DNA from 2 places in the Enterobacter sp. RHBSTW-00994 genome. Region 2 is predicted to be linked to the other one. Evidence: riboswitches for the same ligand, from Rfam matches in the RefSeq annotation. Region 2 holds a riboswitch; the other holds the start of a gene.
The links. A riboswitch is a leader RNA that binds a small molecule or an ion and turns the genes downstream of it on or off. The one in region 2 is predicted to bind thiamine pyrophosphate.

Region 1: another riboswitch for thiamine pyrophosphate. It lies ahead of thiB (thiamine ABC transporter substrate binding subunit); the one in region 2 lies ahead of thiM (hydroxyethylthiazole kinase).

The regions. Positions count from the first base shown of each region.
Region 1 is NZ_CP056199.1:756,224-761,283, forward strand. Features, by position in the region: gene HV346_RS03600 (DedA family protein) at 1-90, shown strand, start outside; gene thiQ (thiamine ABC transporter ATP-binding protein ThiQ) at 122-823, opposite strand; gene thiP (thiamine/thiamine pyrophosphate ABC transporter permease ThiP) at 807-2,417, opposite strand; gene thiB (thiamine ABC transporter substrate binding subunit) at 2,393-3,376, opposite strand; TPP riboswitch at 3,408-3,511, opposite strand; gene sgrR (HTH-type transcriptional regulator SgrR) at 3,548-5,060, opposite strand, start outside.
Region 2 is NZ_CP056199.1:3,116,597-3,121,656, forward strand. Features, by position in the region: gene HV346_RS15005 (PfkB family carbohydrate kinase) at 1-462, shown strand, start outside; gene HV346_RS15010 (GntR family transcriptional regulator) at 436-1,182, opposite strand; gene thiD (bifunctional hydroxymethylpyrimidine kinase/phosphomethylpyrimidine kinase) at 1,225-2,025, opposite strand; gene thiM (hydroxyethylthiazole kinase) at 2,022-2,792, opposite strand; TPP riboswitch at 2,828-2,925, opposite strand; gene HV346_RS15025 (hypothetical protein) at 3,520-3,981, shown strand; gene HV346_RS15030 (diaminobutyrate--2-oxoglutarate transaminase) at 4,294-5,060, shown strand, end outside.

The DNA of each region.
Region 1 (5,060 bases), 2.4 Mb from region 2:
GGTATTGCAGTGGTCGCACTGGTGGCGCTTATTCGTCACCCGTTGATGCCGGTCTATTCTGAGATTTTATTGAAAGTGGTAAGCCGATAACTGACGAGCCCTCTGTTCTGCTTTGAGGGCATCAGTTCGCGCGGATCCCCAACAGGGAAGATGCATCCGCGGTGCCGCTTAGCAGTGCCTCCGTCTCACCATCCCAGGCAATACGTCCATCCGCAATGACTACCGAACGAGGCGCAATCCGGGCGGCATCTTCAATGCTGTGGGAAACCATCAGCATGGTGAGTTGCTGGCGCTGGCAGACCTCTTTCACCAGAGAAAGCATCTCCTGGCGCAGAGCAGGATCGAGAGCGGAAAATGGCTCGTCGAGCAGTAATACTGGCTGCTCGCGAACCAGACATCGTGCCAGTGCCACGCGCTGACGTTGTCCGCCTGAAAGCGCGCCAGGCAGACGGTCAATAAATGCGGTGATCCCCATTTGCGCTGCGATGATATCCAGTTTCTGCTGTTGCGCGGCGTTGAGTTTCAGCCCTGGATCCATTCCCAGCGCGATGTTTTGCCGGACTGTCAGGTGGGTAAACAGGTTGTTTTCCTGAAACAGCATTGATACCGGACGCCTGGCGGGCGGCGTGCGAGTATGTTCCCGGCCTTCAATCATAATTGTGCCGCTGGCAGGCGGGAGGAAACCGGCTATCAGGTTCAGCAAGGTGCTTTTCCCCGCACCACTCGGGCCGAGGACAGCAATCATTTCACCCTGCTGAACGGACAGCGTAAAACGCATCGGCAGATGCTGGTAAAGCCAGGTCACATCAATCAGTTTTAACATCACGCCCCGGAAGTTTTTCGATAACGGTAAATAAGGCGAAGCACAGTAAGAGCAGCAGCAATGCCGTTACGGCGCCATCCTGGCTGCGGTAAGAGCCAATTTGCTGATAGAGCCAGAAGGGTAACGTGCGGAAATCGTCGTTACCAAAAAGCGCAACCACGCCAAAATCACCAATCGACAAGACGCTGGCAAATGCCAGAGCCTGAGCCAGCGGGCGTTTTAACGCGCGCAGTTCCACGACTTTTAACCGTCGCCAGCCGCGCATCCCCAGCGATTGGCACAGCACGCTGTAACGACTGTTCACATCGCGCATGGGGTTTTCCAGCACTTTAAGCGCGTAGGGGATAGCCATTAGCGCATTGGTGAAAATCACAATACCATCAGCCCTTTCCGGCAGCCCAATGGTGGTGTTGAACAGTAAAAAGAAGCCTGTCGCCAGCACAATACCGGGCATCGCCAGAATCAACATGCCCGTCAACTCAAGCGCCTGCCCGGCCTTGCTGGCCTGGCGGGCGTAAAGCTCACGGCTGCTCCATAACAGCATCATGGTCAGTATTACGCATAACACCCCGGCAGCCAGCGCAATGCGCAGAGAGGTCCACAGGGCTTGCCAGAGCACAGGTTGCCATAATACGGACAACATGTTCAGGTTCAGACCATCGGCAACAACCGCCATCAGTGGCGGCAGCAGGAGCAATAATGCCAGCGTAATCAAGGCGGTATCGGTAATGCGGCTGTACAGACAATCCTGCGGATCGCGCCAGCCTGCTATTTGATTACTGCCCGGAGGAATCGCTTTACTTAAGCGCTGGCTCAGTAGCACCAGCCCCAGACAACAGACCATTTGCACCATGGCCAGCAATGCGGCCCGTCCTGGATCGTAGTCGTAGCTCAGTGCCTGATAGATTGCCAGCTCAATGGTGGTTGCCTGGGGGCCGCCGCCGAGCGAGAGGACTGTCGCAAAACTGGCAAAGCAGAGCATAAAAATAAGTGCAGCGACGGGGGGGATTTGTCGCCGCAGCCAGGGCCATTCGACAAAACGAAAGAACGGCCAGCCGCGCATTCCGAGCTGTGCTGCGAGCTGGCGCTGTTCACCGGGGATATTTTCCAGCGCCTGCAAAAAGAGCCGTGTTGCCATCGGCATATTGAAAAAGATGTGTGCCAGCAGGATGCCTTTCAGACCGTAGGGCGAAAAGGTCCACTCCAGTCCGAGAAGGCTGAACAGTGAGGCCAGCCAGCCCTGACGCCCGTAAACACTCAAAATACCGAACACCGCGACGAGCACAGGAAGGATCAACGTCATGGCACACAGACGCAACAATGCCTGTCGGCCAGGAAAATGTCGTCGGTAGAGCGCGCGAGCCAGAAAGATCGCCGGAACGACGGACAGCAATGCGGAGAGAAAAGCCTGCCAGAAGGAAAAACGGATGACATGCCAGAGATAGCTATCATGCCAGAGGGAGACAAGATCGCGCTCTGGCGCGTTTAACCACAACGCAAGGAATGCACCCAGGCTGACCGCCACCATCAGGATGGCGGCGAGCAGCCCAGGGACTAACCAGCCGGGGATTAACGGCTGACGGCGCGTTGCCATTCACTTACCCATGCAGCACGCTGCGCAGCAACCTGCTGCGGTGTAAATTCCAGTGAGGTTTGCGGTTTGGTCAGTTGATCAAAACCGGCAGGCAGCGTCACATTGGTCACCGGATACATCCAGTTGCCCGTTGGGATCGCATTCTGGAACGCAGGAGAAACCATAAACTTCAGGAACTTTTCGGCCAGTTCAGGCTGTTTGCTGGCGGTGGTACGCGCAGCGACTTCTACCTGCAGGTAGTGTCCTTCAGCAAAATTGGCGGCAGCGTAGTGGTCTTTCTTCTCAGCAATAATGTGATAGGCCGGGGAGGTGGTGTAGCTCAGCACCAGGTCACTTTCTCCTTTCAGGAACAAACCATAGGCTTCGCTCCAGCCTTTCGTGACGGTGACGGTTTTGGCCGCCAGCTTCTGCCAGGCTTCCGGTGCTTTATCGCCATACACTTTTTGCATCCACAGCAGCAGACCAAGCCCCGGTGTGCTGGTACGCGGATCTTCATAAATCACGCGCCATTTTTGATCGCTTTCAACCAGCTCTTTCAGGCTTTTCGGTGGGTTTTTCAGTTTGTTTTTGTCATACACAAACGCAAAATAGCCATAGTCGAAAGGCACGAAGGTATCGTTTTTCCAGCCGCCAGGAACGCTGACGGCATCGGTTGCTACGCCGCTTTTGGCAAACAGTTTGGTTTGTGAGGCGGCATCAAGCAGGTTGTTATCCAGGCCGAGGACGACATCGGCTTTGCTGTTTTTTCCTTCCATCCGCAGACGGTTGAGCAAGGAGACACCATCTTCCAGCGCCACGAACTTCAGCTCGCAGTTGCAGTCCGCTTCGAAGGCTTTTTTGACCACCGGGCCAGGACCCCAGTCGGCAGAGAAAGAGTCATAGGTGTAGACCGTCAGGACGGGTTTTGCGACAGCAGGCAGTGCGAAAAGCACCAGCAGGGGAAGAACTTTTTTTAACACTTTGCACCTCAGAGTTGAGTGGCAAAGGATTTTGAGCGACAGCCTCAAATCCCTTCGCCGGCGTTATCCGGATCAGGTTCGACGGGTATTATCTCAGCGCACATCAGCAGTGATGCAGCACCCCGTTGAGAACGGCGGTATTGTAATGATTTGGTGAAAATTACGAAAGTATTATGGTTCTGGTGGCGCAAACCAGGCCGATTTGAAGTCAAACCAGCCCAGGGTGTTCATGCGCAAACCACGCATACTTCGCTGGCCCTGGATCATCAGCCAGTGGTGAATGAGTGGCACAATTGCCTGTCCGGCAAGTAACTGCTGACACCAGGACGCCAGATTCATCTCGCCTGCGCGCCACTGCGCGGCATCCTGCTGCCAGTCGCGATCGATGCAGTGCTGGATCAGCGGAACTTCATACAGATGCGAAAACAGCGAGAAATCAAGCGGCAGGGTGAAGTTGGCGCTGTTCAGCCAGATATCGCTGATGATGTCACCGCGATGCCATTCATCATAGTCGACTTCCTGGATCTCCAGCTTGACGCCTTCAGCCGCCAGCAGTTTGCTCATGATTCTGGCTATGAAGCGGTGCTCGACGTGCTCGCGGTAGTAACTGAGGGTGATGGATTCCAGCCCAGCGGGTTTTTCACTGCTAATCGGGCGAGCATGATGCCAGCGGGGAAGTAATCCATAGGCCGGGAACCAGTAAGTCTGGTACTGCTCTTCGGCATGGTAAATCAGGTTTGCAGGAGCCAGAATGTGGCTCACCCATCGGCGAACATCCACGTTTGCACCGCGATGGGTCCGGGCATCAAACAGCAGATAGTAGCAGCCCTCTTCAAGGCGGCTCTCTACGGCTTTTTCCCCTGTTGTGGGGCCTTCTATTGTCAGACCAACGCTGAGTTCTTCGCTGATGTCCGGTAGCACCCAGACGTTCACTTCGTCGATCAGCGCCCGGTAGCCAAAATAGTCATCGAACGCCCGGATCTTCAACTGGTTATTATTGTTGCGTGATACCGAGTATGGCCCTGTGCCAATCGGCAGGCTGGCGAAATTATTCAGAGACCCCCATTCGGCCGGCAAGATCATGGATGGCACATAGCCAAGCAGCCAGGGCAGCCATTTATCGGGTTGGGATAACTCAATATCCAGCGTCCAGGCTGTAGGTGAGTGAATATGTAAAATGTGGGAATAAAGCGGCAGTTTGCGGGCACGCTCAAGCGAGGCAATGACATCGCTCATTTCCAGTTCACGGCCATGGTGGAAATGGATGCCTGGACGAAGAAAAAAGCGCCAGTGGAGTGGGGTAAGTTGTTGCCAGTGGTGCGCAATATCCGCTTCCAGTTCCCCGTTTTCCTCATTTATGCGCGTCAGCCCGCTGAAGATCTGGCGAGCCATGTGCGTTTCAGAGCGGCGTAATGCCGTACCAGGCAACAGATTTTTCATCGGACGGTAGTAGAGCACCCGCAGGATGTGGCGTCCCTGGCGAAAGCTGCGGCCAAGATGAGACACCAGCATCTGGCGTACAGCCGCCTTGTCGCCAACCAGTTGCACCAGTTGATCGATTCTGTCCTGCTCCAGCAGATCCTCTGCTCGTTGTTGCTGAAGCGCCAGCCCGGTATAGAGGAAGGTCAGATGCGAGCGTTTGCCGCGCCCCGCTTCGGCTTCCCAGTTCAGCCAGCCCTGCTGC
Region 2 (5,060 bases):
GGACTACAGGAGGTCACCGCATTGATCGACTTTGGCCCACGCATTGCCGATATCCCCGATGCACTGATGGCGCGGCTAATGGCCTGTAAACCCATCGTGTCACTGAATCGCCAGGAGGCACAGATTGCGGCAGAACGGCTTGGCGTGGATGTTGAATCGTTGGGGGAAAAATGGCAGCAGCGTTTCGCCTCTGCGCTGATTGTTCGTCATGATAAAGACGGCGCTGCATGGTATAAGGACCAGGACACGGGTTATGTTCCGGCATTTCCTGCCACGGTGGTAGACACTATTGGCGCGGGTGACAGTCATGCAGGAGGCACGCTTGCCGGACTGGCTGCCGGATGGAGCCTGGCTGATTCCGTCAGACTCGGCAATGCGGTTGCGGCCTGGGTGGTCAGTCACCGTGGCGGTGATTGCGCTCCCCGACGTGAGGAGCTACTCCTCGCACACAAACACGTATAGATCGCTGCGACAGTAGCTGATGCTGTACTCAATGGGCCGGTGTTGTTGGTCAAGCGCCACTTGCTTGATCACCAGCACCGGTATTTTGTCGTCCATCTTAATGTGTGTCTGAAATTCGCTGTCCGGCATGCGGGCACTCACACGCGAGCGAGTTCGCTGCGGGAAAATATTCTGGCTACGGAAGTAATCGTACAGCGAAATGCCAATGGCATCTGGATCATGAATGAGTCCTGCCGGAACCCAGGACTCTTCAATTGAGACCGCATCATCATCCACGTAACGAATGCGTTTTAGCAAAAAGACGTCGCTTTCCGGCGCAACAGATAACTGGTTTGCCACCTCTTCCGGACACTTCACTACGCTTTTGTTGACCCACAGGGTATTGGGCTTTTTCCCGCGAAGTACGACCTGCTGCGAGAAACCACGCGCCTCTTTCAGTGAGTATTCAAAGATATTGTTGATTTGCGTACCGTAGCCACGGGCGCGGGTGACCACGCCCTCTTCTTCCAGCGCCTGCATGGCTTTACGTACGGTGATCCGCGACACGCCCGTCAACTGACTCAGATCACGTTCACCCGGTAAAATATTGCCGTGTTCAAGCCCCCCGCTGCGCACCGCGTTTTTTACCGTTTCGGCAAATTTCAGGTACAGGGGCGTGTTGTCTGGCGCGGCAATACGTTCGTTTAGTTGAGCAATTAACCGGGTATGCGCTTGTTCCATCTCTGTTTTTCTCAGGCCTGGCGATTTCTGCCAGTATACGGCTTACCACCATGCATGAAAATGGTGTACCGGTCCAATACCGTGACCGACTTCCAGAGAATCCGCTTTCGCCAGCGCGCAGGAGAGCCAGGTCTTGGCCTCTTGCACCGTATCCGCCCAGCTATCGTGGCGTGGGCGTAATGCCGCAAGTGCCGCCGATAATGTGCACCCCGTACCGTGGGTATTTTTAGTTTTCACACGTGGAGCCGTAAAACGCAGCGCGCCTTCCCGGGTGAAAAGCCAGTCCGGGCTTTCCGCATCATCAAGATGACCGCCCTTCATCAGCACGGCTTCGCACCCCATGGCGAGCAACGCATTCCCTTGTTCTTTCATTTCTCGTTCATTCTGCGCATGCGGCGTGCCAAGAAGCGCAGCCGCTTCCGGCAGATTCGGCGTGATCAGCGCCACCTGCGGCAACAGTTTTTTTCGTAGCGTATCGACTGCCGAGGCGGAAAGTAGCGGATCGCCACTTTTTGCCAGCATCACGGTATCCAGCACCACGTTCTGGACCTGATAACGCTTAAGTTGTTCCGCCACGGCTTCTACAATGTCGGTTTCCGCCAGCATGCCGATTTTGGTGGTATCAATGCGTACATCGCTAAATACCGAGTCCAGTTGCGCGGCAACAAAGTCTGGTTCAATGCGATAGACGGACTGCACGCCACGGGTGTTTTGCGCCACCAGTGCAGTGATCACCGAGCAACCATATGCGCCCAGAGCCGAAAACGTTTTCAGGTCAGCCTGAATTCCCGCCCCACCGCTGGGATCTGTCCCGGCGATGGTCAGGGCATTAATCCGTTTCATGCCTGATCCTCCAGATGATAAAGCGCATCAAGGAATGCGCTGGCAAAGCTGCCAGGCCCACGACATTGTGAGACAGCAACTGTCCCTGCCCGCTTCATATACCCACAGGCGGCCGCCACATTACCCAGCCTGTCGCCCGGAAGCGAACAGCTGGCAGCCACCACGGCAGACAGCGCGCATCCGGTTCCTACCACGCGGGTCATAAGCGGATCGCCGCCAGTGACAGCATGAGTTCGAAGCCCGTCGGTGATGTAATCCACCTCGCCGGTGACCACGACAATTGCATGAGTTTGCCGGGCCAGTGCCTGGGCCGCAGGCAAAGCACGGGTTGCCGTATCCGTCGTATCCACACCGCGTCCACCGGCACTCATTCCGGCAAGAGCGAGGATCTCAGATGCATTTCCCCGGATTGCCGCGGGCTTGAGCGTGAGAATTTGCTGGCAAAAACGGGTGCGGAAGGAAAGCGCCCCCACGGCAACCGGATCAAGCGTCCAGGGTTTGCCTGCAGCAACTGCGCTCTCTATCGCCCGGTGCATAGACTGTGCGCGAGGCGCGGTGAGTGTCCCAACGTTGATCAGCAGTGCATCGGCAATCGCCGCAAACTGTTCCGCTTCTTCAGCTTCAATCACCATCGCGGGAGATGCGCCGAGTGCCAGTAAAACGTTAGCGGTAAAGGTTTGTACGACATCATTGGTCATACAGTGAGTGAGTGGGGAACGGGTTCGGAATTGATGCAAAAAAGGTAAATCGAGCAGGTCAGGCTGCATGGTTTCGCTCCTGCCTTACGTGAAGAAGCGATGACCGGGAAGGCATCTGACTTCCCTACGCTGGCATTATCCAGATCAGGTATTACGGGTATTTCTCAGCCTTCAAAAAAGAAGAGCACCCCGAGTCAAAATGATGTAACAACGGCAGACTATGGTAAGCCACGGACAATAGCAAGCCCCATACCTCTCATTTTATTTGCATAATCCCGGCGCAAAACAATGACAATTTTCACGCTTTCTCTTAGAGGTGATTATTTTAAATGCAAACATTAAATGTTATTGATTTACGTGAGATTAAAAGCGCCACGCATCGTAAAAACACGCCTGAAGTACGTTCACGAAAATAAAATAACCTATAAATAACAAATAGTTATTTATTTTCAGCCAACAAGAATACGGTATTAGTTAATCATGTTAAATGTGATCTGCATCAAAATGGCAACTGTCACCATACTGGATAGTTGTCTCGCGTTACCATTGTCGCTACTAAAGAAACAGTGCTACACCTGATTTGCAGATACTGCGTAGCGATTATGTTATTTCTCATATCGTATAAATGATATTCGCTTTATGAAATTAATCATATTCAGTGCAATCGTTTCTTTGCTCCTGGTTGCTACAGGTTTTTTTATGGGCGTTATTTATTTCACAATAATAACTCAGTGCCAATAGTTATCGGGCAATGTATTTAATTTGCTCTCTATATTGTAATATTCAAGGTCATATAATGAAAAAGTTAATGATAATAGCGTTGGCTGTTTCAACGCTGGCAGGTTGTACCACGCAAGCCGATCGCCTGGCGAAATGCGAGGCTCAGGGAATCAGTCGCGATACATGCTATCTCGCAGATCAAAACCGCACAGCTGCCATTAATGCGGCGGCTGAAAAACAGGCATTAGAAAATGCGGCTAATGCCGTACAGCATGCCCAGGCCGCAAAGATTCATGATCCGCTTCGTGAGGCTTCTTTCTCAGCAAATGCCCTTAACGCCACCATTTCTAACGGATTTTTCACCGCAACAATCAATGGCAACAAAGCAACCGTAAAGCGCCTTAACGCGAATTTCTATGAAATTCATGGTTACGGCTATGTTATATCTCTAAGTCTTGATGAAAACGGTATTACAAATGCGTCCTGGAATAAGACAAAGGGCCGCGACAACGGCATTTTGCAGGTAACACAAAAATAAAGATATCAGGGAGGCGAACACCTCCCTGAACACCGCCATAAGGCACGATTTGTAACACTCTTTACCCTCGATTTACCCTCATAACGATAATGATATAACTCTTTGTTTTAATTTGACGAATAGGGTTGGTAACGCTTTTAAACTCTGAATAATCCCTTACTTGTGCTTCATGTAACAAAACAGTAAACAAATTAACCATTGAGCCCCATGAAAAAAGGCTCTATATTGGCGGCGTTTTTTCCATACCCCATCTGTTTTTTTAACTTTTTATTCAATCGTGGTACATAACGAAGCCGCGGTTGTAGGAGTGATATGATGACGGATAAAGTCCGTATTGACACCGTAGATGCCCATAAAAGCAACGAAACCTATCTGGCCCGTCAGGCCGAGTTTGAATCAAACGTCAGGAGTTATCCCCGCAAGCTGCCTTTAGCGATCACTAAAGCAGACGGCGTGTGGATCACCGATGCAGATAATAAAGAATACCTTGACTGTTTAGCCGGTGCAGGCACGCTTGCGCTTGGTCACAACCATCCTGATGTGCTGAAAAGCATCCAAAATGTCATTACCAGCGGCTTGCCGTTACATACATTGGATCTGACTACGCCGTTGAAAGACGCGTTTTCCGAATATTTGCTGTCTCTGCTGCCTGGTCAGGGCAAAGAGTATTGCCTGCAGTTCACCGGTCCATCCGGCGCAGATGCTGTTGAAGCAGCACTGAAGCTGGCAAAAAAAGTTACCGGCCGTAGCGGGATCATCAGTTTCTCTGGCGGTTATCACGGTATGACTCATGGCGCATTGTCCGTGACCGGCAACCTGTCTCCAAAAGAAGCGGTTGACGGTATGATGCCAGAAGTTCAGTTCATGCCTTACCCAAATCAGTACCGTTGCCCGCTGGGTATCGGTGGCGAAGCTGGCGTGAAAGCGCTGACCTACTACTTCGACAACCTGATTAACGACGTTGAAAGCGGCGTGCGCAAACCCGCTGCTGTGATCCTGGAAGCTGTTCAGGGCGAAGGTGGCGTGAACCCGGCTCCGGCTGAGTGGCTGCAGCGCATCCGTAAAGTGACACAGGAACA